DNA from 3 places in the Streptomyces sp. NPDC002669 genome. Region 2 is predicted to be linked to each of the others. Evidence: riboswitches for the same ligand, from Rfam matches in the RefSeq annotation. Region 2 holds a riboswitch; each other region holds the start of a gene.
The links. A riboswitch is a leader RNA that binds a small molecule or an ion and turns the genes downstream of it on or off. The one in region 2 is predicted to bind thiamine pyrophosphate.
Positions count from the first base shown of each region.

Region 1: linked by a shared signal. The riboswitch ahead of thiC (phosphomethylpyrimidine synthase ThiC) and the one ahead of ACFYW1_RS30625 (thiamine ABC transporter substrate binding subunit) in region 2 are both predicted to bind thiamine pyrophosphate.
Region 3: linked by a shared signal. The riboswitch ahead of thiO (glycine oxidase ThiO) and the one ahead of ACFYW1_RS30625 (thiamine ABC transporter substrate binding subunit) in region 2 are both predicted to bind thiamine pyrophosphate.

Region 1 covers NZ_JBIAQQ010000004.1:97,447-107,458, reverse strand. Annotated here, with positions in the region: gene ACFYW1_RS07370 (SsgA family sporulation/cell division regulator) at 1-28, shown strand, start outside; gene ACFYW1_RS07365 (YibE/F family protein) at 109-1,431, opposite strand; TPP riboswitch at 1,501-1,634, shown strand; gene thiC (phosphomethylpyrimidine synthase ThiC) at 1,627-3,402, shown strand; gene ACFYW1_RS07355 (ferredoxin) at 3,513-4,031, shown strand; gene ACFYW1_RS07350 (hypothetical protein) at 4,170-4,994, opposite strand; gene ACFYW1_RS07345 (metallophosphoesterase) at 5,179-6,234, opposite strand; gene ACFYW1_RS07340 (LacI family DNA-binding transcriptional regulator) at 6,408-7,523, opposite strand; gene hisC (histidinol-phosphate transaminase) at 7,894-8,973, shown strand; gene ACFYW1_RS07330 (cytochrome ubiquinol oxidase subunit I) at 9,301-10,012, shown strand, end outside.
Region 2 covers NZ_JBIAQQ010000026.1:79,297-89,308, forward strand. Annotated here, with positions in the region: gene whiG (RNA polymerase sigma factor WhiG) at 1-38, shown strand, start outside; gene ACFYW1_RS30585 (TetR/AcrR family transcriptional regulator) at 156-722, shown strand; partial or broken gene ACFYW1_RS30590 (peptidoglycan DD-metalloendopeptidase family protein) at 941-1,573, opposite strand; gene rpsB (30S ribosomal protein S2) at 1,851-2,747, shown strand; gene tsf (translation elongation factor Ts) at 2,847-3,683, shown strand; gene pyrH (UMP kinase) at 3,843-4,619, shown strand; gene frr (ribosome recycling factor) at 4,795-5,352, shown strand; gene ACFYW1_RS30615 (phosphatidate cytidylyltransferase) at 5,352-6,437, shown strand; gene rlmN (23S rRNA (adenine(2503)-C(2))-methyltransferase RlmN) at 6,531-7,637, shown strand; TPP riboswitch at 7,691-7,807, shown strand; gene ACFYW1_RS30625 (thiamine ABC transporter substrate binding subunit) at 7,881-8,981, shown strand; gene ACFYW1_RS30630 (ABC transporter permease) at 9,131-10,012, shown strand, end outside.
Region 3 covers NZ_JBIAQQ010000003.1:349,440-359,451, forward strand. Annotated here, with positions in the region: gene ACFYW1_RS06385 (hypothetical protein) at 1-640, opposite strand, end outside; gene metF (methylenetetrahydrofolate reductase [NAD(P)H]) at 691-1,608, opposite strand; gene thiE (thiamine phosphate synthase) at 1,809-2,462, opposite strand; gene ACFYW1_RS06400 (Rv2175c family DNA-binding protein) at 2,551-2,916, opposite strand; gene ACFYW1_RS06405 (NAD(P)/FAD-dependent oxidoreductase) at 3,072-4,328, opposite strand; gene ACFYW1_RS06410 (hypothetical protein) at 4,357-4,701, opposite strand; TPP riboswitch at 4,753-4,865, shown strand; gene thiO (glycine oxidase ThiO) at 4,863-6,047, shown strand; gene thiS (sulfur carrier protein ThiS) at 6,044-6,298, shown strand; gene ACFYW1_RS06425 (thiazole synthase) at 6,301-7,095, shown strand; gene pknB (Stk1 family PASTA domain-containing Ser/Thr kinase) at 7,207-9,123, shown strand; gene ACFYW1_RS06435 (deoxyribonuclease IV) at 9,131-9,988, shown strand.

The DNA of each region.
Region 1 (10,012 bases), on a different contig from region 2:
TCTCGCCGAGGAACAGAACGCGGGCTGAAGGAACCGGTGCCGCCGACCGGATCGCCGGTCGAACACGACACCTGCCGAACGGGTGAATTGCTCACCCGGCGGAGACGTTCAGGCCCTCGTCCTGCGACGACGGCCCTTCCCGGCCCGTACGGGTGCCGAAGCTCCGGCTTCCGCGCCGAGTCCTGTGCGGTCCGCGGAGACGACCAGAGCAGCGAGCACCGTCGTCACCGGCACCGAGGCGACCAGTCCGATCGAGCCCACCAGGGTTCGTACGATCTCCTCCGCCACCAGCTCGCTGTTGGCCACCGTCCCCACGCTGCTCTGCGCGATGGAGAAGAGCAGCAGCAAAGGCAGCGCGGCGCCGGCATAGGCGAGCACGAGCGTGTTGACGACCGAGGCGATGTGGTCGCGTCCGATCCTGATCCCCGCCCGGTAGAGCCCGCGCACGCCCATCGACGGGTTCGCCCGGTGCAGTTCCCAGACCGCGGACGTCTGGGTGACGGTCACATCGTCGAGCACTCCGAGCGAACCGATGATGACACCGGCCAGTAGCAGACCGCTCATGTCGATGTGCGGATACAGGCCGTGGATGAGGCCGGTGTTGTCATCGGTGTTGCCGCTCAGGCTCGCCCAGCCGATGAAGAGTGATCCGAGCAGGCCGATCAGCAGCAGCGAGACCAGTGTGCCGATCACCGCCACCGAGGTGCGGGCGCTCGGGCCGTGGCACATGTAGAGGGCGATCAGCATGATCGCGCTGGCTCCCACCACCGCGACGACCAGCGGGTTGGAGCCCTGGAGCACGGCCGGGAGGATGAACAGGGTTAGCACGGCGAACGACACCGCGAGCGCCACCAGCGCCAGCACCCCGCGCATGCGGCCCACCGCGACCACGACCAGGGCGAAGATCCCGGCCAGCAGGGTCATCGGAAACTCCCGGGCCACGTCCGTCACCGAGTACTGGAGCTCGCGGGGCGCGTCGGGCGCGTACGACACGATCACGCCCTGGCCCTCGCGCAGTTGGCGCGGGGCGTCGGGCTGCACGATCTCGACGAACGTCCGGCCCTTGTCCGGCCCGGACGTCACCTCGACGGTGGCCTTTCGGCACAGCCCCCTGTCGTTGTCCGCCGGCGGGGCGGCCTCCTGGCCGACGGGCACCTGCACCGCGTTCACGTCCTTGCAGTTCACCTTGTCGACTTTCACCACCTTCGCCTGTTGGGTCTGCCGGTCGAATCCCACGCCGGTCCGTTCGTGCGCGGGGGCGCCGCCCGGCCAGAGCACCACCAGGCCGACGACGACAGCGGTGGCGAACGGGATCAGGACGGCCGCGATGACCTTGCGCAGATGTCTGGAGACGGGCGCCGCGGGGCCGTGGCCGTGCGAGTGGCCGTGCTGATGGCCCTGGGATTCGGTGTCGATACGGGGGGACGTCACCGGCAGATCATTGCAAGAAGGACGGGCCCTCTGTTCATCCCGCCGGAGGGGACGCTAGCGTGGAGGGACCTTTGCACACGCGGGAGCTCGGAGCACCGGGCTGAGAGGGCGCTGACATCCGTACGTCCGTACGGAGAGAGCTGCGCCGACCGCCGAACCTGTTACCGGGTAATGCCGGCGTAGGGAGTAGGTCTCATGACCACATCGGACGCACGCACGCCTGCCTCCAGTCGGAGCGACGAGGCCGGGAAGTCCATCGGCTGGCACAAGGGATACGTCCGGGGCTCGCGCCCGGACCTCCGGGTGCCGGTCCGCCAGGTGCACCTCACCAACGGCAAGGACGTGACGCTGTACGACACGTCGGGGCCGTACACCGATCCCGCCGTCGAGACCGATGTCCGTCGCGGACTCGCGCCGCTGAGGGAGAACTGGATCACTGCCCGCGGCGACACCGAGGAGTACCCGGGCCGCCCCGTCCGTCCCGAGGACGACGGACTCAGGCACACCTCGCCGCGCGGGGGGCTGCGCAACCTCGACGCGGTCTTCCCGGGCCGTCCCCGACTGCCCCGCCGTAGCCGGGACGGGCGGCCCGTGACCCAGCTCGCGTACGCCCGACGGGGCGAGATCACCCCGGAGATGGAGTACGTGGCGATCCGGGAGAACGTCGCGCCGGAGGTGGTGCGCGAGGAGATCGCGGCCGGCCGGGCCGTGCTGCCGGCCAACGTCAACCACCCCGAGATCGAGCCGATGATCATCGGGAAGCGGTTCCTGGTGAAGGTCAACGCCAACATCGGCAACTCCGCGGTGACGTCCTCCATCGAGGAGGAGGTGGAAAAGATGACGTGGGCGACGCGTTGGGGCGCCGATACCGTGATGGATCTGTCCACCGGCCGCAACATTCACACCACCCGTGAGTGGGTTTTGCGTAATTCACCCGTTCCGATCGGTACCGTCCCGCTCTACCAGGCGCTCGAAAAGGTCGACGGCCGGGCGGAGGAACTGAGCTGGGAGATCTACAAGGACACCGTCATCGAGCAGGCCGAGCAGGGCGTCGACTACATGACGGTCCACGCCGGCGTGCGCCTGCCGTACGTGCCGCTGACCGCCCGCCGCAAGACCGGCATCGTCTCGCGCGGCGGCTCGATCATGGCGGCGTGGTGCCTGGCGCACCACAAGGAGTCGTTCCTGTACGAGCACTTCGAGGAGCTCTGCGAGATCCTCGCGGCCTACGACGTGACGTACTCGCTGGGCGACGGGCTGCGGCCCGGGTCGATCGCCGACGCCAACGACGAGGCGCAGTTCGCCGAACTGCGGACGCTCGGCGAACTCAACACGGTCGCCAAGGGGTTCGGCGTCCAGACCATGATCGAGGGGCCGGGACACGTCCCGATGCACAAGATCAAGGAGAACATCGACCTCCAGCAGGAGATCTGCGAGGAGGCGCCGTTCTACACCCTCGGCCCGCTGACCACCGACGTCGCGCCGGCGTACGACCACATCACCTCCGGCATCGGAGCGGCGATGATCGCCTGGTGGGGCACGGCGATGCTCTGCTACGTCACGCCGAAGGAACACCTGGGCCTGCCCGACCGGGACGACGTGAAGACCGGCGTCATCACCTACAAGATCGCGGCCCACGCGGCGGACCTCGCCAAGGGGCACCCGGGGGCGCAGGAGTGGGACGACGCGCTCTCCGACGCCCGGTTCGAGTTCCGCTGGGAGGACCAGTTCAACCTGGCCCTCGACCCGGACACCGCGCGGCAGTACCACGACGAGACGCTGCCCGCGGAGCCGGCGAAGACGGCGCACTTCTGCTCGATGTGCGGCCCGAAGTTCTGCTCGATGAAGATCTCTCAGGACATCCGGCGCGAGCACGGCGGTTCGCAGGAGGAGATCGAGGCCGGGATGCTGGAGAAGTCCAAGGAGTTCGCGGCCTCGGGCAACCGGGTCTACCTGCCGATCGCTGACTGACGCCGGACCATTGATCACGCTGTTCCGGGAAGGGGAAGGGGCTTCCCGGAACAGCGCTCCGGGCTCCCGTGGCCTGCGGCGAGATCGCACGAGGTTCCTATGCTGAGCCGGTGACGCTCTACTACGACCCCGTTGCGAGCCTCGGCAAGGACTGCGAGGCATTCCGAGGCGGCTGGGACGACCGGCTCTGGCTCAATGTCCCGGGGCCCTTCTACGGCGGCGAGACCGATACCTGCCGAACAGGCCGGCTCTCCGCGCCTCAACACGTTCTCTACGGCGGTGAGTACCTGACGGGATACGTCTACCGCCAACCCCGAACCCCGGCAGAGACAGCTCGGTTGGTCGAAGCAGCAGACCAGGACCCCTTTCTTGGTTACGGCTGTGACGGCGACTCGCGGTGGACCCCGGAGGCGGTCCGGGAGTGGTGGCGTGGCCGGGGCCGGATCACGCGGTACCTGTCCGCCCATGACTGGGACGACATGGACTGGGCGGAGCAGGGTGTGGCCGCCGCGGTCCGGGATTTCGCGGACTACATCGCCGGCCCTCTGCCGGGGGACCTGCGGATCTACCTCTACTGGCTGGAAGAGGGACGGTCACCCGTCCCCGGTGAACGGCTGCCCGAGCTGTAGTCGACAGGGTTTCCCGTCCTGGGGCGCTGGTTCAGCCCGAAGTTCCGCTCGGTGAAGATCTCGGGGCCTCCGGCGCGAGCCCGGTGGTTCGCGGGCGGCGGCCGGGGCAGGCCGTCCCCGGCCGGTGTTCGAAGGCGGTCAGTCAGTTTCGTGCTCGGGGCCGCCGAAGTCGGGACTGGTGAAGTCCGGGCTGGTGAACGTCGGCCGGGGGCCCGCCGCAGGGCCGCCGTCGGGACTGGTGAAGTCCGGCCGGCTGTAGCCGACCTTCGGGATGCGGTTCGCCGAGCGGACCGGTGTGCGCGCGGCGCGTCCGGCGGCGGGGTCGTCGAGCGCGTCCCGCAGGAACGGCAGTATGCCGCGCTCCAGCAGGGCGTGGCGCCAGGCCTCCCGGGCCCGCGCCACCTCCTCCGGAAGCTCCTCCTCCGCCTCTTCGACGGGACGCGGCTCCGCGCCGTTGCGCAGCGCGGTGACGAGCAGTCCGACGACGGCGACCAGGATCGCGGCCGCCATGACCGCGGCGAAGAACCAGCCCGCGGAGACCATGGTCGAGGCGAAGGCGGGCGGGTCGTCGAGCAGCCGCAGCAGATAGCCGACCAGCAGGAATATGAACGCGGCGGAGCCCGCGAGCACCGGTGCCAGGGCCGTGACGACGGCCGCTGTGCCCGCGCCCGACTGGCGTTGCCCGCTCGTGCCGGGGGGCGGGCCCGCTTCCTCGTCCTCGTCCTCGGCCGGTCTGCGCAGCTCCTCGCGGGCCTGCACGTAGTGCTGGTACTCGGTGGCGGCCGTCGCGGTGATCAGCGCCGTGGCGTCCAGCGCCATGGTGCGCAGCTGCACGGCGTTGAGCCGTTCGCCGACCGCGGCCAGATCTGGTCGTTCATGGGCATGACGCAGTGCGTCATCGAGGATCCGCTCGTACTCGGGGCGGTCCTCGGCCAGCAGGTGCGGAGCGCTGTTCATGTGCATCCCCCGATGCTCCGTAGGGCCCGATCACCCGCGTTCTCACCGGGCTTTCGAGCGGAAACGGAGGAGAGCCTGCTACTGATACGCCGATGGTAGAGCGCCCACGGCACGGGGAGACAGGGGGTTTCCGGAAATAGGCCCAGCAGTCGGCGCGGTCAGGTCGTGGATGCGTCTTCCCGAAAGAGCGTCAGTCATGCAGAGGCAGCTGGACGACCAGTAGCTTTCCGGCCATGGTCACGCCGCCGTCCATGGCGATGGCGAGTCCGTCCGCGTACACGTGCGGGCCCTCGACCACGGGGCCGGAGCCGTCCTCGCCATCCTCCGAACCGACCTCTCCGAGGAGGTACGGAATGGGGCTGTGACCGTGGACGATGCGCTGTCCGCCGTAGGTCGCCATCAGTTCCCGGACGGCCTGCGGGCCCGCCTCGTCGCGGAAGGCGAACCGCTTGGTGAGCTTCCGGAAGAGGTCCCAGCACTCATCGGCGTCGTTGCGCGTGAGAATGGCGTGCACGTTGTCGTTGACGTCCTCGATGGTGGTGCCGTATTCGAGGTACGCCGTCGTGTCGGAGTGCATCAGCAGATGCCCGTCCTCCTCGACGACCGCGTCGAGCCGGGACATCCACTGGAGGTGGACGTCCTGGAGCCGCTCCATGTCGTTCTTCTGACCGCCGTTGAGCAGCCAGGCGGCCTGGAAGGTGGCGGTGCCCGCGCCGGAGTTGACCGGGGTGTCGTTGAACCGCTTGGCGCCGAGGAGCAGCAGTTCGTGGTTGCCCATCAGGGCCTTGCAGTAGCCGCCGGCGGCGGCGGCCTCGGCGGACAGCCGCATCACCAGGTCGATGACGCCGATGCCGTCGGGGCCCCGGTCGGTGAAGTCGCCGAGGAACCAGAGCCGGGCGTTGCCCGCGGACCACTTGCCGTCGGCGTCGATGAGGCCCTGCTCGGCGAGGGCGGCGCGGAGCTCGTCCAGGTAGCCATGGACGTCGCCGACGACGTACAGCGGGCCACGTCCCTGCTCCGGGGCGGGACGCGGGTCGGGGACGGTCGGCACCTGGAGGGTGTCACCGCGGTTGATCACGGGCAGGTCGCGCGCGGTGGGCGTGTACCCCTCCGGCGGCTCGTCGCCGGGCCCGGCGCTGCCCGGGTGCGACGACGGCGGCACCGGGTTCTGGGCATAGGGCGGTACGCGGAAGTCGCGCAACGTCGCAGTCCGCACCACGGGTTCCTGACCGGCCCCCTGTGTCATCGACCCCTCCACCACCGTCGCGCCGCCGTACACCTGACGGGCCCTGCTGGTCGGGGCGGTCCGCGGTGTCGTGCGCCCATCATAGGAATGCGGATCGTGCTGTGTGACGCACCAGGGGTGGTGAATCCGGACGCACATCGGGTTCACCGGTCGATTGGTCCGAAATCACCCGATCAATCCCTGGCCGGGGAACGGGGCGCACTGACCGTGGTGCGTGGAGGACGGCGCTGCGAGGACGTCCGCACGATGAGTTCCGTCGGTATGACCTGCTCCACGGGTCCGTCGTGTTCGACGCCCTCGATGGCGTCGATCAGGAGCTGGACGACCGCCGTGCCGATCCTGCGCGGCTTGAGCGAGAGCGTGGTGATGGGGGGCTCGGTCGTCGCGTACACGGTCGACTCGCTGCAGCAGACCAGCAGCAGGTCCTCGGGGACCCGCAGACCGTAGCGGCGGGCCGCCGCCAGCAGGTCGGTGCCGTTGGGGTCGAAGAGGCCGTAGACGGCGTCGGGGCGGTCGGGGCGGGCGAGCAGGCGGTCGGCGGCCACCGCGCCCGCGCACGGGTCGTGGGCGGGGTAGGACTCGTACACCGGGTCCTGGCCCACGCGCTCGCACCAGTGGAGGTACGCGGTGGTGGAGAGCCGGGTGTAGGTGTCGGTGGTGGTGCCGGTGAGCAGGCCGATGCGGCGGGCCCCGGCGGCGGCCAGGTGGTCGAGCAGGTCGAGCACGGCGGCGCGGTGGTCGTTGTCGACCCAGGCGGTGACCGGGAGCGTGCCGGCCGGGCGGCCGTCGGAGACGACGGGGAGGCCCTGGCGCACCAGCTCGGTGACGACCGGGTCCTGGTCGGAGGGGTCGATCACGACGGTGCCGTCGAGGGCGACGTTCGACCAGACGTCGTGGCGCGAGGTGGCGGGCAGGATGACGAGGGCGTACCCGCGGGCGAGCGCGGCGGAGGTGGCGGCTCTGGCCATCTCCGCGAAGTACGCGAACTCGGTGAAGGTGAAGGGTTCGTCCCCGTAGGTCGTCACGGTCAGGCCGATCAGGCCCGACTTGCCGGTACGGAGGGTGCGGGCCGCTGCGGAAGGGCGATAGCCCAGGCGCTCTGCGACCTCGCGGACATGGCGGCGGGTGGCGTCCGGGAGCCTGCCCTTGCCGTTGAGCGCGTCGGAGACGGTCGTGATGGAGACTCCGGCGGCGGCGGCCACGTCCCGGATTCCCGCTCGTCCCTGTCGGCCGCCGCCGCGCCGGGGTGTGTCCGTCCGGCTCACCTGGTGCTTCCCTGCTGCTGTCATGGCGAGCCGATAGTAGGGCTCGGACGGGCGGTTGGCCCGGTCGCATATTCATCCGTTGACAGGCACGTTTTTGCATGATCATCAACGGTCAATTGCCTTGTAAATAAAGGGCGTTGGTAAGTCTATCCATGGTGTGTCAGGTGCCTGGGCCGATGGGCCTGCCGAATGACCGATGTCTCGAAGAGGTCTCATCTCACCTCTTCGGGGGACGCGCGCCACGGCGTGAGCCACCGGCGTGCGCGGGAACGGATGGCGCTCCCCCCATTCCCGGCCGCACCGGACGATTGGTCGATCGCCCCATTCGCAGCGGCGCCCAATCCTCATAAGGTGAGCAGTATTGATGTGTACAGACGGTCGAGGAGGACCTGCGGTGAGCGAGACGAGCCCCAAGCTGCGCGCCGAGCTGGACGGCGTCCCCGCCTATGTGCCGGGAAAGCCGGCTGCTGCCGACGGACCGGTCGCGTTCAAGCTGTCCTCCAACGAGAATCCGTATCCGCCGCTGCCCGGGGTGCTGGAGTCCGCCCTGGCGGCGGCCTCGAACTTCAACCGCTACCCGGACATGGCCTGCACCGGTCTGATGAACGAGCTGTCCGACCGTTTCGGTGTGCCCCTTTCGCATCTCGCCACCGGAACCGGTTCGGTCGGTGTGGCGCAGCAGCTGCTCCAGGCCACGTCGGGCCCCGGTGACGAGGTCATCTACGCCTGGCGTTCCTTCGAGGCGTACCCGATCATCACGCAGGTCAGCGGCGCGACCTCGGTGAAGGTCCCGCTGACCGACGGCGAGGTGCACGACCTCGACGCGATGGCGGACGCGATCACGGACCGGACCCGGATGATCTTCGTCTGCAACCCGAACAACCCGACCGGCACCGTGGTGCGCCGGGCCGAGCTGGAGCGGTTCCTGGACCGGGTGCCGGGCGACGTCCTGGTGGTGCTCGACGAGGCGTACCGGGAGTTCATCCGCGACACCGAGGTGCCGGACGGCATCGAGATCTACCGGGACCGGCCCAACGTGGCGGTGCTGCGCACCTTCTCCAAGGCGTACGGCCTGGCGGGTCTTCGGGTCGGCTTCGCCGTGGCCCACGAGCCGGTGGCGGCCGCGCTGCGCAAGACGGCGGTGCCCTTCGGAGTCAGCCAGCTCGCGCAGGACGCCGCGGTGGCCTCGCTGCGCGCCGAGGACGAGCTGCTGGGGCGGGTCGGCTCCCTGGTCTGCGAGCGCGACCGGGTGCAGCGGACGCTGGCCGAGCAGGGATGGACCGTTCCGGAGTCCCAGGCGAACTTCGTCTGGCTGCGGCTCGGGGAGCGCACGGCCGACTTCGCCGCGGTGTGCGAGCGGGCCGGCGTGATGGTCCGGCCTTTCGCGGGCGAGGGCGTGCGGGTCTCGATCGGTGAGGACGAGGCGAACGACCTGTTCCTCAAGGTGACGGAGGCGTACCGCAAGGAGCTGTAGCGCGGCGCGGTCCGCCCGCGCACGACGGCAGGCGCAGGGCCCCGCACCTCGACGAACGAGGTGCGGGGCCCTGTCGCGTGGAGCCCCGGCAGGGGTCGGGCGGTGGCCCGGAAGGGCTGCCTCCGGTTGTCTGCTTCGGGGGGAATGATCGGAACGCTGCCGGAACGCCCGAAGAGGGGTACCCCGCCCGAACGTCCCGAAAGTCTGTGCGCCATAATGCTTGTGAATGTGAACGCGTTCACAAGCGTGTCCTTTTTGCTCCTCTGGTTAGTCGGGCTTAAAGGGCAAACTGCCGGAATGGATACGGCGAAGTAAGGAGAAGACGACGTGGAGCTGGCTCTGGCGCCGGAAACCATGGCGCGATGGCAGTTCGGTATCACCACCGTCTACCACTTCCTGTTCGTCCCGCTGACGATCTCTCTCGCCGCGCTCACCGCCGGCCTGCAGACCGCCTGGGTACGGACGAACAACCAGAAGTACCTCAGGGCGACGAAGTTCTGGGGCAAGCTCTTCCTGATCAACATCGCCATGGGTGTCGTCACCGGCATCGTCCAGGAGTTCCAGTTCGGCATGAACTGGTCCGACTACTCGCGGTTCGTCGGCGACATCTTCGGTGCCCCGCTCGCGTTCGAGGCGTTGATCGCGTTCTTCTTCGAGTCCACCTTCATCGGGCTGTGGATCTTCGGCTGGGACAAGCTGCCGAAGAAGATCCACCTCGCCTGCATCTGGATGGTCTCCATCGGGACCATCCTGTCCGCGTACTTCATCCTGGCCGCCAACTCCTGGATGCAGCACCCGGTCGGCTACCGGATCAACGAGGAACGCGGCCGGGCCGAGCTCACCGACTTCTGGCGCGTGCTCACCCAGAACACCGCGCTCACCCAGTTCTTCCACACCATCACCGCGGCCTTCCTGGTCGGCGGCGCGTTCATGGTCGGCATCGCCGCCTTCCACCTGGCGCGCAAGCGGCACATTCCGGTGATGCGGACCTCGCTGCGGCTCGGGCTGATCACGATCGTGATCGCCGGACTGCTCACCG
Region 2 (10,012 bases):
TGCAACTGCGCGCGAAGCTGGCCGACGCCGGACGCTGAGCCCCTCGCGGCCGGGCGCCGGCCGTGGCTGCTTCGGCCACTGATCGGGGCCGTACGCCCCCTCTCGAACACAGGTCGCCGTAGAGTGGACGCGTGCCCAGGATTCGAGCGGCCTCGGTGGCCGAGCACCGGACCATGCAGCGCGGCGCCCTCCTGGACGCCGCCCGCTCCCTGCTGTCCGAGGGAGGGACGGAGGCATTGACCTTCCCCGCCCTCGCCGAACGCACGGGCCTCGCCCGGTCCTCCGTCTACGAGTACTTCCGCTCCCGCGCGGCCGTCGTCGAGGAGCTCTGCGCCGTCGACTTCCCCGTCTGGGCGGCCGAGGTCGAGAGCGCGATGGAGCAGGCCGCCACGCCCGAGGGCAGGATCGAGGCCTACGTACGCCGACAGCTCGACCTCGTCGGGGACCGCCGTCACCGGGCGGTCGTCGCCATTTCGGCGAGCGAGCTGGACGCCGGGGCGCGCGAGAAGATCAGGGCCGCGCACGGCGGCCTGATCGCCATGATCGTCGAGGCGCTCGGCGATCTGGGCCACGAGCAGCCGCGGCTGGCGGCGATGCTGCTCCAGGGCTCGGTGGACGCCGCGGTGCGGCGCATCGAACTGGGCGTGGCCGAGGAGCCGGAAGTGATCGCGGACACCGCGGTGGCCATGATCCTCCGGGGTGTGCAGGGCATACGGGGCTGACCCCGACGCCGTCGCCACATCGCGGCGGCGAGCAGGACGCCGGGGGCGGCGAGCCCGTCCCCGGTCCCTCCGGCCGGAGCCGGGGGCTCCGGCACGCCGAAGACCGGCAGCAGCCTGGACGGCCCCCGCCGCAACAATGACGGCGGCAGCGACGACAGCGGATCCAGATACGCGTCCCCGCGCCGCAGCCCCCAGTGCAGACACCCCGACGCGCAGTGGAAGGGCCCCGCCTCCAAGGTGGCGACCACCTGTCCCGCCGTCACCTCCTCGCCCTCCGCGACCACGGCGCGCACCGGCTCGTACGTGGTGCGCAGCGGCGGCTCACCGCTCCCCGCCACTTCGATCGCGACCACCCCACGCCCCGCCACCCGCCCCGCGAACGAGACCCGGCCCGAGGCCGCGGCGAGTACCGCCGCCCCCGGTTCCGCGGCGAGGTCGACCCCGCGGTGCCCCCGGCCGTAGGGACCCGCCGGCGGCTCCCACCCCCGTACGACCGCGGGCCGTCCCGCGAGCGGCCACCCCCGCTCACCGCCCGCACCGGGAGTCGGAGCCGAGGGCGGAACCGGGGCGGACGGGGGAGCGGGCGGCGGTCGAGTCGGTGCCGTCGGCGGTACGGGGGCTTCGGCCGCGCCGGCCGGCGGGCCGCACAGCACCACGAGCAGCGCCACCACCCCCGCCGCGCACACGCCCCGGGCACGGGCCGCGAACGCCACGCGCGACGGGCGGCCCGCATCGGGAAAGGACGTGCGGCCCGCATCGCGAAAGGGCGCATCGGGGAGGGGCGTCCCCCGCGCGGCCTCGCGGTGTGCGCGCGGGGGACGGGAAGCGGGCGGACCGGGTGTGCATCGCATGAGGGAACCGTCCCGCAACGCCACGATCCGCGGGGATCATGAACCGGATCTGTGGACTACCGACCGGTTGTGGACAGCGTCGTCACCCGACACCCGGGCCGTCCCGTACACTTCCTATGGCGATCCGGGTCACCGGGTCGACTTCGCACGCCCCGCCACCTCCCTCTCAGCGGACGGTGGCCGCGCTCCTCGGTCCCTTGTGGCACGGCGCGTCGGGGCGTCAGGCGCGACAGCAATCCTGCGGTCGCGACAACCGAGCACCTCAAGGAGTACGGCCATGGCCGTCGTCACGATGCGGGAGCTGCTGGAAAGCGGCGTCCACTTCGGTCACCAGACCCGTCGCTGGAACCCGAAGATGAAGCGCTTCATCTTCACCGAGCGCAACGGCATCTACATCATCGACCTGCTCCAGTCGCTGTCGTACATCGACCGCGCCTACGAGTTCGTCAAGGAGACCGTCGCCCACGGCGGCTCCATCATGTTCGTGGGTACGAAGAAGCAGGCCCAGGAGGCCATCGCCGAGCAGGCGACGCGCGTCGGCATGCCGTACGTCAACCAGCGTTGGCTCGGTGGCATGCTCACCAACTTCTCCACCGTCTACAAGCGCCTTCAGCGTCTGAAGGAGCTTGAGCTCATCGACTTCGAGGACGTGGCCGCCTCCGGCCTCACCAAGAAGGAGCTCCTGGTCCTCTCCCGCGAGAAGGCCAAGCTGGAGAAGACCCTCGGTGGTATCCGCGAGATGCAGAAGGTGCCCAGCGCCGTCTGGATCGTCGACACCAAGAAGGAGCACATCGCCGTCGGTGAGGCGCGCAAGCTCCACATCCCGGTCGTCGCGATCCTCGACACCAACTGCGACCCCGACGAGGTCGACTACAAGATTCCGGGCAACGACGACGCGATCCGCTCCGTCACCCTGCTCACCCGCGTGATCGCCGACGCCGTCGCCGAGGGCCTCATCGCCCGTTCCGGTGCCGCCACCGGTGACTCGAAGCCGGGCGAGAAGGCCGCCGGCGAGCCGCTCGCCGAGTGGGAGCGCGACCTGCTCGAGGGCGACAAGAAGGCCGACGCCGAGGTGCAGTCCTCCGCCGAGACCGAGAAGGTCGCCGACGCCGAGAAGCCGGCTGAGGCCGCTGCCGAGGCCGAGACCCCGGCCGCGGACGCCGAGCAGGCCTGACATCCGTCACGGCTGACGACGGCGGGGGCCGGTGCCACAGGCACCGCCCCCGCCGTCCACCCGTAGATCTTTCAGACTTCGAGAGAGAAACACAGACTCATGGCGAACTACACCGCCGCTGACGTCAAGAAGCTCCGCGAGCTGACCGGCGCCGGCATGATGGACTGCAAGAAGGCGCTCGACGAGGCCGAGGGCAACGTCGACAAGGCCGTCGAGGCGCTCCGCATCAAGGGCCAGAAGGGCGTCGCCAAGCGCGAGGGCCGCTCTGCCGAGAACGGCGCCGTCGTCTCCCTCATCTCCGAGGACCAGACGTCCGGCGTTCTGCTGGAGCTGAAGTGCGAGACGGACTTCGTCGCCAAGGGCGAGAAGTTCCAGGGTGTCGCGAACACCCTCGCCGCGCACGTCGCCGCCACCTCCCCGGCCGACCTGGAGGCGCTGCTCGCCTCCGAGATCGAGGCCGGCAAGACCGTCCAGGCGTACGTCGACGAGGCCAACGCCAACCTCGGCGAGAAGATCGTCCTGGACCGCTTCGCGCAGTTCACCGGCGCGTACGTCTCCGCGTACATGCACCGCACCATGCCCGACCTGCCGCCGCAGATCGGTGTTCTGGTCGAGCTGGACAAGGCCGACGCCGAGCTGGCCAAGGGCATCGCGCAGCACATCGCCGCGTTCGCCCCGAAGTACCTGTCCCGCGAGGACGTCCCGGCCGAGGTCGTCGAGGCCGAGCGCCGCGTCGCCGAGGAGACCACCCGCGCCGAGGGCAAGCCCGAGGCCGCGCTCCCGAAGATCGTCGAGGGTCGCGTCAACGGCTTCTTCAAGGAGGCCACCCTCCTCGGCCAGCCGTACGCCCTGGACAACAAGAAGTCCGTTCAGAAGGTCCTGGACGAGGCCGGTGTCACCCTGAAGCGCTTCACGCGCATCAAGGTCGGCATCTGAGTCCGTCCGCGAACAACGGTGGACCCCTATAGGGTCTAGTGCAGTCGTCGGCCGCACTCACGCCGTACGACCGCAGATCTGACGAGGAGGCCATTGCCGCTGAGGGACACCAGACCCACCGGCAATGGCCTTCTTCGTATGTGCACGAGGAGAATCTCCATGAACAAGGGCGCGGACGCCGCACAAGGTGACCACAAGCGCGACGACGGCAAGGTGGCGGGACGCTTCATGCTGAAGCTGTCCGGAGAGGCGTTCGCCGGCGGCGGGGGACTCGGTGTCGACCCCGACGTCGTACACGCCATCGCCCGGGAAATCGCGGCCGTGGTCCGTGACGGTGCGGAAATCGCCGTCGTCATCGGTGGCGGCAACTTCTTCCGTGGTGCCGAGCTCCAGCAACGCGGCATGGACCGGGCCCGGTCCGACTACATGGGCATGCTCGGCACGGTCATGAACTGCCTGGCGCTCCAGGACTTCCTGGAGAAGGAGGGCATCGACTCGCGCGTCCAGACCGCCATCACCATGGGGCAGGTCGCGGAGCCGTACATCCCGCTGCGCGCCGTGCGCCACCTGGAGAAGGGCCGCGTCGTCATCTTCGGCGCCGGCATGGGGATGCCGTACTTCTCCACCGACACCACTGCCGCCCAGCGCGCCCTGGAGATCGACGCAGAGGCCCTCCTGATGGGCAAGAACGGGGTGGACGGGGTCTACGACTCCGACCCGAAGACCAACCCCGACGCGGTGAAGTTCGACGCGCTCGAGTACGGCGAGGTACTCGCCCGCGACCTCAAGGTCGCCGACGCCACCGCCATCACGCTCTGCCGTGACAACGACCTCCCGATCCTCGTCTTCGAGCTGACCGCCATGGGCAATATCGCCCGCGCGGTCAAGGGTGAGAAGATCGGCACGCTCGTGAGCGACCGGAGCACCCGGGTCTGAGAACCGGGAGCCTTCCGGGCAGGACGGAAGGGCCGGGGCCCCGGGCGACGTCCCGGGACAGGCCCCGAAGGATGGACAACGGCCTGCCGGTCGGACACCGTGCAGGTGAGGACGCGACGCAGGACCCGCAGGGCCCGAGCACGCCGGGCCCGCTCAAGACACGCAGGAGCACGTGGTGATCGAAGAAACCCTCCTCGAGGCCGAGGAGAAGATGGAGAAGGCCGTCGTCGTCGCGAAAGAGGACTTCGCCGCGATCCGGACCGGCCGTGCGCACCCGGCGATGTTCAACAAGATCGTCGCCGACTACTACGGCGCGCTGACCCCGATCAACCAGCTCGCCTCGTTCTCGGTGCCCGAGCCGCGCATGGCCGTCGTGACGCCGTTCGACAAGAGCGCGCTGCGCAACATCGAGCAGGCCATCCGCGACTCGGACCTCGGTGTCAACCCGAGCAACGACGGCAACATCATCCGGGTCACCTTCCCGGAGCTGACCGAGGAGCGGCGCCGCGACTACATCAAGGTCGCCAAGGCGAAGGCCGAGGACGCCAAGATCTCCATCCGCGCCGTGCGACGCAAGGCCAAGGAAATCCTCGACAAGCTGGTCAAGGACAAGGAGTCGGGCGAGGACGAGGTGCGCCGCGCCGAGAAGGAGCTCGACGACACCACCGCGAAGTACGTCGCGCAGGTCGACGAGCTGCTGAAGCACAAGGAAGCCGAGCTGCTCGAAGTCTGATGAACGACTCTTCCCGGGGCGCCCCGCCGGGAGCCGGTGGCTGGGGCGCGCCCGAGTTGCAGGCCGTTCCGGCGGGTCCTGCATACGATGTGCACGGCGCCCAGCAGACTCGGCCCATGCCCATCGTGCCGGACGTTCCCGACGCAGGTAGAGACGCTGACGACCGTGATGACCGGGACCAGGGGGCCGGACGCCTGAGCGGCGGTCCCCTGTTCCGTGACGAGAAGCCGCAGGAGCCCATGTCCACCGCCGCGCCGCCCCCGCAGAAGAAACGTGCGGGCCGTGACCTGCGAGCCGCCATAGGGGTCGGGGTGGGGCTCGGCGCCGTCATCGTCTCCTCGCTGTTCATCGTGAAGGACGTCTTCGTCGGCGTGGTCGTCGTCGCCGTCGTCGTCGGCCTGTGGGAGCTCACCTCCCGGCTGGAGGAGCGCAAGGGCCTCAAGGTGCCGCTCGTCCCGCTGGCCGTCGGTGGCGCGGCGATGGTGGTGGCCGGTTACGTACGGGGCGCCGAGGGCGCCTGGGTGGCGACGGCGCTGACCGCGCTCGCCGTCCTCGTCTGGCGGATGACCGCGCCGCCGGAGGGCTACCTCAAGGACGTCACGGCCGGGGTGTTCGCCACGTTCTACGTGCCGTTCCTCGCCACCTTCGTCGCCCTGCTCCTGACCGCCGACGACGGACCGCAGCGGGTGCTCACCTTCCTGCTGCTGACGGTGGTCAGCGACACGGGCGCGTACGCCGTCGGCTGGCGCTTCGGGAAGCACAAGCTCGCGCCGCGCATCAGCCCCGGGAAGACCCGCGAGGGACTGTTCGGGGCCATCGCCTTCGCGATGGTCGCCGGTGCGCTGTGCATGCAGTTCCTGATCGACGGCGGTTCCTGGTGGCAGGGGCTGCTGCTCGGGCTGGCGGTCGCGGTCAGTGCCACCCTCGGCGACCTCGGGGAGTCGATGATCAAGCGGGACCTCGGCATCAAGGACATGGGCACGCTCCTGCCGGGGCACGGCGGGATCATGGACCGGCTGGACTCGCTGCTGCCGACCGCTCCCGTGGTCTGGCTGCTGCTGGTGGTGTTCGTCGGCTCCGGCTGAGACCGGCCTCCGGCCGGGGGTTTTCACGGGTCGGGGCCCGTCGTCCACAGGACGGCGGGCCCTTGCCGTCGCGTCTGCGACACTGGATGGACCATGCCTAAGCCCGGAGAACTCACTTTCGTCGCGCCCCGCGGAGCCAAGAAGCCGCCGCGGCACCTCGCCGACCTCACGCCCGCCGAGCGCAGGGAGGCCGTCGCCGCGATCGGCGAGAAGCCGTTCCGCGCCCAGCAGCTCTCGCAGCACTACTTCGCGCGGTACGCGCACGACCCGGCCGAGTGGACCAACATCCCGGCCGGATCGCGGGACAAACTCGCCGAGGCGATGTTCCCCGACCTGATGTCCGTCGTCCGTCACATCAGCTGTGACGACGACACCACCCGCAAGACGCTGTGGAAGCTCCACGACGGGACGCTCGTCGAGTCCGTCCTGATGCGCTACCCGGAGCGGGTGACCATGTGCATCTCGTCCCAGGCGGGATGCGGGATGAACTGCCCGTTCTGCGCGACGGGACAGGCCGGACTCGACCGCAACCTGTCCACCGCCGAGATCGTCCACCAGATCGTGGACGGCATGCGGGCGCTGCGCGACGGCGAGGTCCCCGGCGGGCCGGCCCGGCTCTCCAACATCGTCTTCATGGGGATGGGCGAGCCGCTCGCCAACTACAACCGGGTGGTCGGCGCGATCCGTCGGCTCACCGACCCGGAGCCGGACGGGCTGGGGCTCTCGCAGCGCGGGATCACCGTCTCCACCGTGGGCCTGGTGCCCGCGATGCTCCGCTTCGCCGACGAGGGCTTCAAGTGCCGTCTCGCCGTCTCGCTGCACGCACCGGACGACGAGCTGCGCGACACCCTCGTCCCCGTGAACACGCGCTGGAAGGTGCGCGAGGTGCTGGACGCGGCGTGGGAGTACGCGGAGAAGTCCGGCCGCCGCATCTCCATCGAGTACGCCCTGATCCGTGACATCAACGACCAGGCGTGGCGCGGCGACCTGCTCGGCAGGCTGCTCAAGGGCAAGCGGGTGCACGTCAACCTGATCCCGCTGAACCCCACGCCCGGTTCCAAGTGGACCGCCTCCCGCCCCGAGGACGAGAAGGCGTTCGTCGAGGCGATCGCCGCCCACGGTGTTCCGGTGACCGTGCGGGACACCCGCGGCCAGGAGATCGACGGGGCCTGCGGACAGCTGGCGGCGGCCGAGCGCTGAGCCCCTCCGGACGGCCGGAGGGGCCCGTGTAACCTGGGCCCGAAATCAACTTCATATTCCGACAGGGGAGCGCCACAGCGCTGAGAGTGCGGCACCGAGGACAGGTCGGCCGCAGACCCTCTGAACCTCGCCCGGGTCATTCCGGGTAGGAAGTTCGGTCATCAACTCATGCTGTTGCGCCCTGCCCGCTTTCCGCGGGCAGGGCCGCGTCTCTTCCTGGCCAAAACCCAGGAGGAATCCACAATGAGCACCACCCACAGAACCGGGCGGCTCGCGGCGACGGCCGCCGCCACCGCGCTGGGCGTCACCGCGCTCGCCGGATGCGCAAGCTCCGACGACCAGGCGTCCGGCCCCAAGGGCTCCGGTTCGAAGACCGTGACCCTCGTCAGCCACGACTCCTTCAACGCTTCCAAGGAGGTGCTGAAGGAGTTCACGAAGGAGACCGGCTACACCGTCAAGGTCCTGAAGAGCGGCGACGCGGGTGTCGCGCTCAACCAGGAGATCCTGACCAAGGGCTCCCCGCGCGGGGACGTGTTCTTCGGCGTCGACAACACGCTGCTCTCCCGTGCCCTCGACAGCGGGCTCTTCACGCCGTACGAGGCCAAGGGCCTGGACCGGGTCGCCGAGGCCACCCGGCTCGACGCCGAGCACCGGGTCACCCCGGTCGACACCGGCGACATCTGCGTCAACTACGACAAGAAGTACTTCGCCGACAAGAAGCTCGCGCCGCCGAGCACCTTCGCCGACCTGGCGAAGCCCGCGTACAAGGACCTCCTCGTCACCGAGAACGCCGCGACCTCCTCGCCCGGCCTCGGCTTCCTCCTCGGCACCGTCGCCGCCTACGGCGAGAAGGGCTACCAGGACTACTGGAAGAAGCTGGAGAAGAACGGCGTCAAGGTCGTCGACGGCTGGGAGGAGGCGTACAACGAGGAGTTCTCCGGCTCGGCGGGCGGCAAGAAGGCCAAGGCAGACCGGCCGCTCGTCGTCTCGTACGCCTCCAGCCCGCCCGTCGAGGTGCTGTACGCGAAGCAGCCGCCGGCCGAGGCCCCGACCGGGGTCGCCACCGGGACCTGCTTCCGCCAGATCGAGTTCGCCGGTCTGCTGGACGGCGCGAAGAACGAGGCGGGCGGCAAGGCCCTGCTGGACTTCCTGATCAGCAAGAAGTTCCAGGAGGACATGCCGCTCAACATGTTCGTGAACCCGGTCGTCGAGGACGCCGAGCTGCCGGAGGTCTTCACGAAGTTCGGTGCCACCGTGGAGAAGCCGGCGACCGTCGCCCCGGACAGCATCGCCAAGAACCGTGAGCAGTGGGTCCAGTCGTGGTCCTCGCTCGTAGTGAAGTAACGAAGTCCCCCGAACGCGCGACGGACGCGGCCGGGACGGGCGGTCACGGGAAGGGCCCGCGCGGGGACGACGCGCGCGGGCCCGGCCCCGGGCGACCGCGCGCCGCCCGGGCCGCGGCACGGCGGGGGAGCGCGGTGCGGCTCGGTCTGATGGCCGTGCCCGTGGCGTTCTTCGCGCTGTTCTTCGCCTACCCGGTCGTCGCGATCGTCGGCCGCGGACTGAAGGCGGACGGCGTCTGGCAGTTCGGCCGGGTCGGCGAGGTGCTGGCCCGGCCGGACATCCGCGATGTCCTCTGGTTCACCGGCTGGCAGGCGCTCGCCTCGACCGCGCTGACCCTGCTGATCGCGCTGCCCGGCGCCTATGTCTTCGCCCGTCTCGACTTCCCCGGCAAGCAACTGCTGCGGGCCGTCGTCACGGTGCCGTTCGTCCTGCCGACCGTCGTCGTCGGGACGGCCTTCCTGGCGCTGCTGGGGCGCGGCGGATTCCTCGACGAACTCTGGGGCGTACGGCTCGACACCACCGTCTGGGCCATCCTGCTCGCCCATGTCTTCTTCAACTACGCGGTGGTCGTACGGACCGTCGGCGGACTGTGGTCCCAGCTCGACCCCCGGCAGGAGGAGGCCGCCCGGGTACTGGGCGCCGGACGGTTCGCCGCCTGGCGGCGGGTCACGCTGCCGGCTCTCGCTCCCGCCGTGGCCGCCGCCGCGCTGATGGTCTTTCTCTTCACCTTCACCTCCTTCGGGGTCGTGCAGATTCTCGGCGGTCCCGGCTACTCCACCCTGGAGGTGGAGATCTACCGGCAGACCGCCCAGCTGCTCGCCCTGCCGACGGCCGCCGTGCTGACCCTGGTGCAGTTCGCCGCGGTCGGCGCGATCCTCGCCGTGCACGCGTGGACGGTACGGCGCAGGGAGACCGCGCTGAAGCTGGTCGACCCGGAACAAACCGCCCGCAGGCCGCGCGGCTTCGGGCAGCGGGCGCTGCTCGCCGGGGTGCTGCTGACCGTGCTGGTGCTGATCCTGCTGCCGCTCGGG
Region 3 (10,012 bases), on a different contig from region 2:
TGTACGGGTCGGAGTACGCGGCGTACTGCTGCTGCGTGCCGTAGTCGTACTGCCCGGCGAGCGGGTCCTGGGCGGCGTACGCGTCCTGGCCCGGTGCGCCGTACGCGGCGGTGGGCTCGGCGTAGGAGTCGTACGGGGCGTACGGGGGCTGCTGCGGGAGGGGGGCGGACCGGTCGTCCTGGTGCCCCCGCCGGCCGTCGGAGTAGACGCCGTACTGCCCGGTGTCGTCCGGCATGGGCTCCGGCTCGTAGACCGCGGGGGCCTCGGCGGGCGGCGGCGGGGCCTGTCCGTTGTGCTCCAGCTCCAGGTCCGAGACCTGGAGCGTGGGTCCGCGGCCCTGCCGCCCCTCCCCGCTCCCGCCCCGGCGTCGCCGGCTCACGCCGGGGTTGCCCCCTATGGCCCAGCCGGTGGAGAAGCCCCGCCGGAAGGACAGCGTGACCTGGGTCTGCCCGGTCGCGAAGGCGATCGCGCCGAGGACGATGACGAGCACGGACGGGATGAGGACCCCGATGACCACGCAGGCGAAGCCCGCGAAGGCCAGCAGTCTCCAGCGAAGGCGCGCCTTGTACTGCAGGAGCACTTCACCGAGCAGCCACAGCGCGACGATTCCGAACGCGATGTAGAGGACCGTCCAGCCCATGCCCGCCCCCTCCTACGGCCACCGCCCCGGGTAGCGGCGGGTACGGCCGGTCACGACTGCTTGTGCAGTCCGAGATTCTCGTAGATTTCGAGCGTCGCCGTCGAGTTGTTGAGCGTGATGAAGTGCAGTCCGGGCACACCCTCGGATCGCAGCCTCGCGCAGAACCGCGTTGCGAAGTCGATTCCAATGGAGCGTACAGCGGCGGGATCGTCCTTGGCCGCGAGGATCCGTTCTTTCAGGGACGAGGGGAAGGACGCGTTGCTGAGCTGCGCGAATCTGTCCAGTTGTTTGACGCTGGTCAGCGGCATGACCTCGGGAATGATCGGGGTTTCGCAACCCGCGGCGACCACTCGGTCACGCATCCGCAGGTAATCCTCCGGGTCGAAGAACATCTGGGTGATCGCGTAGTCGGCGCCGGCCCGGCACTTGTCCACGAAATGCCGGATGTCGGTGTCCCAGTCGGTGGAACGCGGGTGCATCTCGGGAAATGCCGCGACGCCGACGCAGAAATCGCCGGATTCCTTGATGAGCCGGACGAGGTCCGCCGCGTACCGCACGCCCTGGGGGTGCTTGACCCACTCGCCCATCGGGTCGCCCGGCGGGTCCCCGCGCACGGCGAGGATGTTCCGGATCCCGGCGTCCGCGTACTGCCCGATCATGTTGCGCAGCTCGGCGACGGAGTGGTTGACCGCCGTGAGGTGGGCGACCGGGGTGAGGGTGGAGTCGGCCGCGATCTGCTGGGTGGCCCGCACCGTCCCGGCCCGGGTGGAACCGCCGGCCCCGTAGGTCACGGAGACGAAGCTCGGCCCCACCGCCTCGACCCGGCGCAGCGCGTTCCAGAGGTTCCGCTCGCCCCGCTCGGTCTTGGGAGCCCAGAACTCGAAGGAGTAGGAGGTCTTGCCGGTCGCGAGGAGTTCACGCACCGTACGTGCGTGATCCGTCCTGGTGGATGGTGTGCCAAGGGCCATACCGGCAGGTTAACCAGAGCCTGACGGCCATAGGACCGGACCAGGGCGAATTGCCCGAATTGACGGGTTGTTTGTCCATCCTTCGGACACCCGGGCCGGATCACGCCCCCGAACGTCCGTGTCCGGTCCGTTCCGGGCGTCCGTATCCGGTTCCGGTCCGGGCATCCGGCCCGGTCACGGGGCCGGCGGCCCGGCCGGGGTCACGCTCCGGCGCGCGCCCTGATCCGGCGGGCCAGCTCGGCGGTGGCGGCACCCGGGTCGGCGGCCTCGGTGATCGCCCGTACGACGACCACCCGGCGGGCCCCGGCGTCCAGCACCTCGTCGAGGTTGCCCGCGTCGATGCCGCCGATGGCGAACCAGGGGCGTGGCTGGTCGAGCGAGGCGGCGTACCGGACGAGGCCGAGACCGGGGGCGTGCCGTCCGGGTTTGGTCGGGGTGGGCCAGCAGGGGCCGGTGCAGAAGTAGTCCACGCCGGGCTCGGCGACGGCCGCGTCGACCTCGGACCCGGCGTGCGTGGAGCGGCCGATCAGCACGTCGTCGCCGAGGACGGCACGGGCCGCGGGCACCGGCAGGTCGCCCTGGCCGAGGTGCAGCACGTCGGAGCCGATGGCGTGGGCGACATCGGCCCGGTCGTTCACCGCGAGGAGCTTGCCGTGGCGTCGGCACGCGTCGGCGAACACGGCGAGGCGGTCGAGCTCCTCGGCCGCCTCCATGCCCTTGTCGCGCAGTTGGACGATGTCCACCCCGGCGGCGAGCACGGTGTCGAGGAAGGCGGGGAGGTCGCCCTGGCGCCTGCGGGCGTCCGTGCACAGGTAGAGCCGGGCTTCGGACAGCGCGGCGCGGAGCGTGGACATCGGTGCGGTTCCCCCCTGGGAGAGCGGTGCGGGGCAGGGGTGGGCGGCGCGGGACCGCGCCGCCCACCCGCTCGCACCGGGCCTGTGGTCAGACGGCGAGCGCCTGGGCGCGGCGCTTCACCTCCGTGCCGCGATTCTCGCTCAGGGCCTGGGCGGGGGTGCCCGGCAGGGTCGGGTCGGGGGTGAAGAGCCACTCCAGCATCTCTTCGTCGGTGTAGCCGTCGTCCTTCAGGAGCGTCAGGGTGCCGGAGAGGCCCTTGACCACCTTGGTGCCGTCGATGAAGGCGGCCGGCACCTGAAGTGCCCGGTTCTCACCACGGCGTACGGCGATCAGCTGGCCCTCCTTGACCAGCTGCCGCACACGCGTCACCTCGACATCGAGCATTTCGGCGATGTCGGGGAGGTGGAGCCAGGCAGGGACGAGAGCATCGATCTTTGCGTCAATCTCGGTCACGAGTACAAGCCTGCCATCCCGCACTGACAGCCGATACCCGGACTCGGCCCTTCAGGGCGTCGCGAACCGCTCCCCCGGCCCCTCGCCGCCCTCCCGCCGGCCCCTTCGACCCTTCCCCGTCCCGGGTGTCACGGGCTCCGCCGTCCGGCGCTTCCTCAGCCGCGGACCGCCGCCTTCAGCGGCACGGCGGGGTCGGCGGCCCGCTCCGGGTCGAGCGACGCCCCCGCCTCGATGAGTCTGCGCCCCTGCGCCAGGTCGCGCGGGCGGCCGACGGCGAGGACCGCGACCAGGACGCCGTCGCGCAGCCAGCACACCGACCAGGCGGGGTCCGCCGGGTCGCCGCGCCACAGCAGGGTGTCGGCGTTCCCGTGGTGGCCCACGTACTGCACGAACCGGTCGAACTGCTCGGACCAGAAGTACGGCACGGGGTCGTACGTCAGCGGCTCGGAGGCGCCGTCGGACGCCGCGCCGATGATGTTGGCGGCGGCGGTGCGCGGGCCCTGGAGGGCGTTGTCCCAGTGGTGGACGAGCAGGCGTTCGCCGTACCGGGCGGAGGGGAACGAGGCGCAGTCGCCGACCGCGTACACGTCGGGGGCCGAGGTGCGCAGCGCCCCGTCGGCGGTCACCGATCCGTCGGGGCCGAGCTCGATGCCGGAGCCGGCCAGCCAGCCGGTGGCGGGCCGTGCGCCGATCCCGACGACGACCGCCCCGGCCGGGAGCGTACGGCCGTCCGCGAGGACCACCCGGCCCGGTTCGACGCGGTCGACCCGGGCGCCGGTGAGGAGTTCGGCGCCGATCCCGGCGTACCAGTCGGCCATCGGGGCGGCGACCTCGGCGGGCATCGCGCCCGCGAGGGGGCGGTCGGCGGCCTCTACGACGGTGACCCCGCAGCCCGCGGCGCGGGCCGCGGTGGCGAACTCGGCGCCGATCCAGCCCGCGCCGACGACCACGACGTCCTGCCGTCCGTCGAGGACCGGGCGCAGCCGGGCCGCGTCGTCGAGGGTGCGCAGCAGGTGGACGCCGGGAACGCCCTCGGTGCCGGGCAGCACGACCGGTTCGGCGCCGGTCGCGATCACCAGGACGTCGTAGCCGACGGGGCCCGCGGGGGTGTCCAGTTCGTGGGCGTCCGGTCGTACGCCGGTGACCTCGACGCCCAGCCTCAGTTCGATGTCCAGCGCCTCGAAATCGACCTCGAAGGCGGAGTCCTCGGCCTTGCCGAGCAGCACCGCCTTGGACAACGGGGGCCGGTCGTAGGGCTGGTGGGGTTCGGCACCGATCAGGGTGACGGGACCGGTGAAGCCCTGTTCCCGCAGGGCCACCGCGGTCTGCACGCCCGCCATGCCCGCGCCCACGACGACGACGCGGCGCCCCGGCCGCCGGTCCGGCTGCTCTGCCTGCTGCTGATCGCTCACCCGTACACCATAAGCACCTGACATTTCGTCAGGAAGAGGGGATCTCCTCGACCGTGCTCGTCCCGCAGCCCTCCTGCGACTCCCATGCCCATCGCTCCTCCAGCCGGACCCGGCCGTCCGCGAGGTCCACGACGGTGGAGACGCAGTGGCCGCCGGAGGTCGTCCCGTCCTGCTTCAGCTGGACGTACCTGAAGTCGAGGACGTCACCGTCCCGGGTGCCGACGAGGTGGCCGCGAACCACGTCGCCGCCCGCGTAGTCGGCCCAGATCCGGCCGTCCCGCTCGTGGTACGCGAAGCGGGTGCGGGTGCCGACCTGGCCCGGGGCCTGGTCGGCGACCGGGGCGAGGACGAGTCCGTCGAGCGAACGGGCCACGATGACTGCTCCCTTACTGGGCCGGGACGGCGGGGTTTAGGGTGGCCAACGTAAGTCACACGCGGGAGCCCGGACGCACCGGGCTGAGAGGGAGGCTGGGCGGCCTCCGACCGTACGAACCTGATCCGGGTCATGCCGGCGAAGGGAGGGGCTGGACGCCCATGCGTTCTTCCGGAAACTGGAAGGGATCCGACGTCCTCGTCATCGGGGGCGGGATCATCGGTCTGGTGACCGCCTGGCGGGCCGCGCAGCGCGGACTGCGCACCGCGGTGGCCGATCCCGAACCGGGCGGCGGGGCCGCCCGGGTGGCGGCCGGCATGCTGGCCGCCGTCACCGAACTCCACTACGGCGAGGAGCTGTTGCTCGCTCTCAACGTCGCCTCGGCCGCCCGCTACCCGGCCTTCGTGGCCGAGCTGGAGGAGGCGAGCGGGCGGGAAACCGGCTTTCGCACCTGCGGCACCCTGGCCGTCGCCCTGGACGCCGACGACCGTGCCCATCTGCGGGAGCTGCACGCCCTCCAGCAGCGGTCCGGGCTGGTGTCCCAGTGGCTCACCGGGCGCGAGTGCCGTCGGCTGGAGCCGATGCTGGCGCCGGGTGTCCGGGGCGGGCTGCGGGTCGACGGCGACCACCAGATCGATCCCCGCCGGCTGGCCGCCGCCCTGCTGACCGCCTGCGAGCGGGCCGGGGTGGCCTTCCACCGCGAACGGGTGGAGCGCCTGACGGTGCGGGGCGGCCGGGCCGCCGGGGCGGTGCTCGACGGGGGCGGGGAACTGGCGGCCGACCAGGTCGTGCTCGCCGCGGGCAGTCTCAGCGGCCGGCTCCCGGGGCTGCCGGACGAGGTCGTGCCGCCGGTCCGGCCGGTCAAGGGGCAGGTGCTCCGGCTGACCGTGCCCGCCCCGTACGCGCCCTTCCTCAGCCGGACGGTGCGGGCCGTGGTCCGGGGCAGCCACGTCTACCTGGTCCCGCGCGAGAACGGCGAGCTGGTCGTCGGCGCCACCAGCGAGGAGCTGGGCTGGGACACCACCGTCACCGCGGGCGGCGTCTACGAACTGCTGCGGGACGCCCACGAGCTGGTCCCCGGCATCACCGAGCTGCCGCTCACCGAGGCCCTGGCCGGTCTGCGCCCCACCTCCCCCGACAACGCCCCGCTGCTGGGCCCCACCGCCCTGCCCGGTCTGCATCTCGCCACCGGCCACCACCGCAACGGGGTGCTGCTCACCCCCGTCACCGGCGAGGTCATGGCGGAGTTCCTCACCGGCGGCGAACCGCCCGAGCAGGCCCGCCCCTTCACCCCGCACCGGTTCCCGTCCGCCGCCGCCCCCGTACGTCAGGAGCAGCCCGCATGACCGACTCCGCATCCCGTCCCGGCCCCGGGACGTCTTCCGGGCCCGCCGCCCTCTCCGTGTCCGTGAACGGCGAGGTCCGCTTCCTCGCCGCGGGCACCGCCCTGGACGCCCTGGTCGCCACCCTCACCGCCGCGGGCTCCGGGGTGGCCGCCGCCGTCAACGAGACCGTCGTGCCGCGGGGCCGGTGGTCCGCCCTCGTGCTGGCCGACGGCGACCGCGTCGAGATCCTGACCGCGGTCCAGGGGGGCTGACAGTGTCCGACGACCTCTTCACCCTCGGCGGCACCGACTTCGGCTCCCGGCTGATCATGGGGACGGGCGGGGCGGCCGGCCTCGACGTGCTGGAGCGTTCGCTGATCGCCTCCGGCACCGAGCTGACCACCGTCGCGATGCGCCGCCTCGACCCGACCGTGCGGGGCTCGGTGCTCTCCGTCCTGGAGCGGCTCGCCATCCGCGTGCTGCCGAACACGGCGGGCTGCTTCACCGCGGGCGAGGCGGTGCTGACCGCCCGGCTGGCCCGCGAGGCCCTCGGCACCGACTGGATCAAGCTGGAGGTGGTGGCCGACGAGCGGACCCTGCTGCCCGACCCGATCGAGCTGCTGGACGCCGCGGAGATCCTGGTGGACGACGGCTTCACCGTACTGCCGTACACCAATGACGACCCGGTGCTGGCGCGCAGGCTCCAGGACGTGGGCTGCGCCGCGGTCATGCCGCTGGGCTCCCCGATCGGCTCCGGCCTCGGCATCCGCAATCCGCACAACTTCCGGCTGATCGTCGAGCAGGCCCGGGTGCCGGTGATCCTCGACGCGGGTGCCGGGACGGCCTCGGACGCGGCGCTCGCGATGGAGCTGGGCTGCGCGGCGGTGATGCTGGCGTCCGCGGTGACCCGGGCCCAGGAGCCCGAGCTGATGGCCTCGGCGATGCGGCACGCGGTGGCGGGCGGGCGCCTGGCGTACCGGGCGGGCCGGATTCCGCGCCGCCACTTCGCCGAGGCGTCGTCGCCGGTGGAGGGGCGCGCCCGGCTGGATCCGGAGCGCCCGGCCTTCTGAGCCGCCGGGACGAGCTGCGGTTCATGTCCCTGTCACGGCTCGGCTGCAGTACGGCCCCGGGTCCGCCCCGGGCCGTGAGCCGGGTCCGTGGCGGCTCGTAGACTCGCCTGCGTGGATACGACCCTCCAGGACCCTCTCGTCGGGCAGCTGCTCGACGGCCGCTACCGCGTCGATGCCCGCATCGCCGTGGGCGGCATGGCCACGGTCTACCGGGCCGTGGACACCCGGCTCGACCGGGTTCTCGCCCTCAAGGTGATGCATCCGGCGCTGGCGACCGACGCCACGTTCGTCGAGCGCTTCATCCGCGAGGCCAAGTCCGTGGCCCGCCTCGCGCACCCGAACGTAGTCGCCGTCTTCGACCAGGGCGCGCAGGGGCAGTACGTCTATCTGGCGATGGAGTACGTGGCGGGCTGCACCCTGCGCGACGTGCTGCGCAACCGGGGCGCGCTGCAGCCGAGGGCCGCGCTGGACATCCTGGAGCCGGTCCTGGCCGCCCTCGGCGCCGCGCACCGGGCGGGTTTCGTGCACCGCGACATGAAGCCGGAGAACGTCCTGATAGGGGACGACGGCCGGGTCAAGGTCGCCGACTTCGGACTCGTGCGGGCGGTGGGCTCCGTCACCAACACCACCGGGTCCGTCCTGGGCACGGTCTCCTACCTCGCCCCCGAGCAGATAGAGCACGGCACGGCGGACACCCGTACCGACGTGTACGCCTGCGGCGTCGTCCTGTACGAGATGCTGACCGGTTCCAAGCCGCACGGCGGTGAGACCCCCGCCCAGGTCATCTACCAGCACCTCAACGAGGACGTCCCGCCGCCGTCGGCCGTCGTCCCCGGGCTCCCGGAGGAACTCGACGGGCTGGTGGCCGCCGCCACCGCCCGCGACCCCGAGGCCCGCCCGTTCGACGCGGTGGCCCTGCTGGCCCGGACCCGCGAGGCGCGCGCCGGACTCACCGACGCCCAGCTGGACGCCGTACCGCCGCAGGCCACCGCCGATGCGCACGACGCCACCGAGGACCGCACCAGCGTGATCCCGCGGCTGCTCCCGGCCGACCAGGGCGTCTCGCACCACACCAGCCGGCTGGAGATGCCCCCGCCGGAGCCCGCGCGGCCCGCGGCACGGGACCGGCGCCGCGGCGGCCCGCCGCGCTCCGTCCTCGTCGCGGTCGTCGCCGTGCTGCTGGCGCTGGGGATCGGCACCGGCGTCTGGTACATCAACTCGGGGCAGTTCACCCGGGTCCCCGCGCTGCTCGGCCAGACCCAGAAGAACGCCGAGAAGCGGCTCGCGGACGCCGGTCTGGACGTCAAGACCGTCGAGCGGGGCTACAGCGACACCGTGGAGCGCGGCAAGGTCATCAGCAGCGAACCCGAGCCCGGGGCCCGCATCAGGGGCAACGACTCGGTGACCCTCGTCGTCTCGCGGGGGCCGGAGATCGTGAAGGTGCCCGAGCTCCGGGGTCTCTCGCTGGCCGACGCCAGGAAGGAACTGAAGAAGGTCGGCCTGGTGCCGGGCATGGTCACCAAGGAGTTCAGCGAGGACATCGTGCGGGGGGATGTGATCCGCACGGATCCCGGCGCGAACACCGGGCGCCACCCGGACTCCGCGGTCGCCCTCGTCCTCAGCAAGGGCACCCCGGTCGACGTCCCCGACGTCACCGGGCTGTCCGTGGAGGACGCCACCGCGGCCCTGGAGGAGGAGGGCCTGAAGGCCGAGGTGCTCCCCGACCGGGTGAACTCCCCCGAGGTCGCGGGCGACATCGCCCGCCAGTCGCCGGGCGAGGGCGCGGAGGCGGCCGAGGGCGACACCATCACGCTCACGGTCTCCAAGGGCCCCCGGATGATCGACGTCCCGGAGGTCACCGGGAAGGACGTCGACGAGGCCACGGCCGAACTGGAGGACGCGGGCTTCGAGGTCAAGGTCGACCGCCCGTTCCTCTCGTTCAGCGACACCGTCGCGAGCCAGTCCGTCGACGGGGGCGAACAGGCCCCCGAGGGCAGCACCATCACCATCAAGACCAAGGGACTCTGAGATCCACATGCGCAACCCAGTCGGCGGCCACGTCCCGGTGGCCGGCGGCCTCGCCAAGGTCGGCCTCCCCTACGCCCGGGAGATGGGGGCGGAGGCCGTCCAGGTCTTCGTCGCCAACCCGCGCGGCTGGGCGACCCCGGTCGGCGACCCCGTCCAGGACGAACGGTTCCGGGAGGGGTGCGCCGAGCGGTCCGTACCGGCGTACGTCCATGCCCCGTATCTGATCAACTTCGGGTCGCACACGGAGGCGACGGTCGAGAAGTCCGTCCTGTCGCTGCGCCATTCGCTGCGCCGGGCGCGGGAGATCGGCGCCCTGGGCGTCGTGGTGCACACCGGCTCGGCGACCGGCGGCCGGCCGCGCGAACAGGCCCTGGCCCAGGTCCGCACCCACATGCGACCGCTGCTGGACGAGCTGACCCACGACGACGACCCGTACCTGCTGCTGGAGTCGACCGCCGGGCAGGGGTTCTCGCTCTGCTCCCGGACCTGGGACTTCGGGCCGTACTTCGAGGCGCTCGACGCCCACCCCAAGCTCGGCGTCTGCCTCGACACCTGTCACATCTACGCGGCGGGCCACGACCTGGCGGGGCCCGCGGGCATGCGGCAGACCCTGGACCTGTTGGTGGAGACGGTCGGCGAGGGACGGCTGAAACTGATCCACGCCAATGACTCCAAGGACGTGGTCGGGGCCCACAAGGACCGGCACGAGAACATCGGTTCCGGCCACATCGGCGAGGAGCCCTTCCGCGAGCTGTTCCGCCACCCGGCGACCGCCGGTGTGCCCCTGATCATCGAGACGCCCGGCGGCAAGGAGGGGCACGCGGCGGACGTGGCCCGGCTGAAGAAGCTGCGCGACACCGACTGAGCCGGGCCTCCTCCCGGGGCGTGG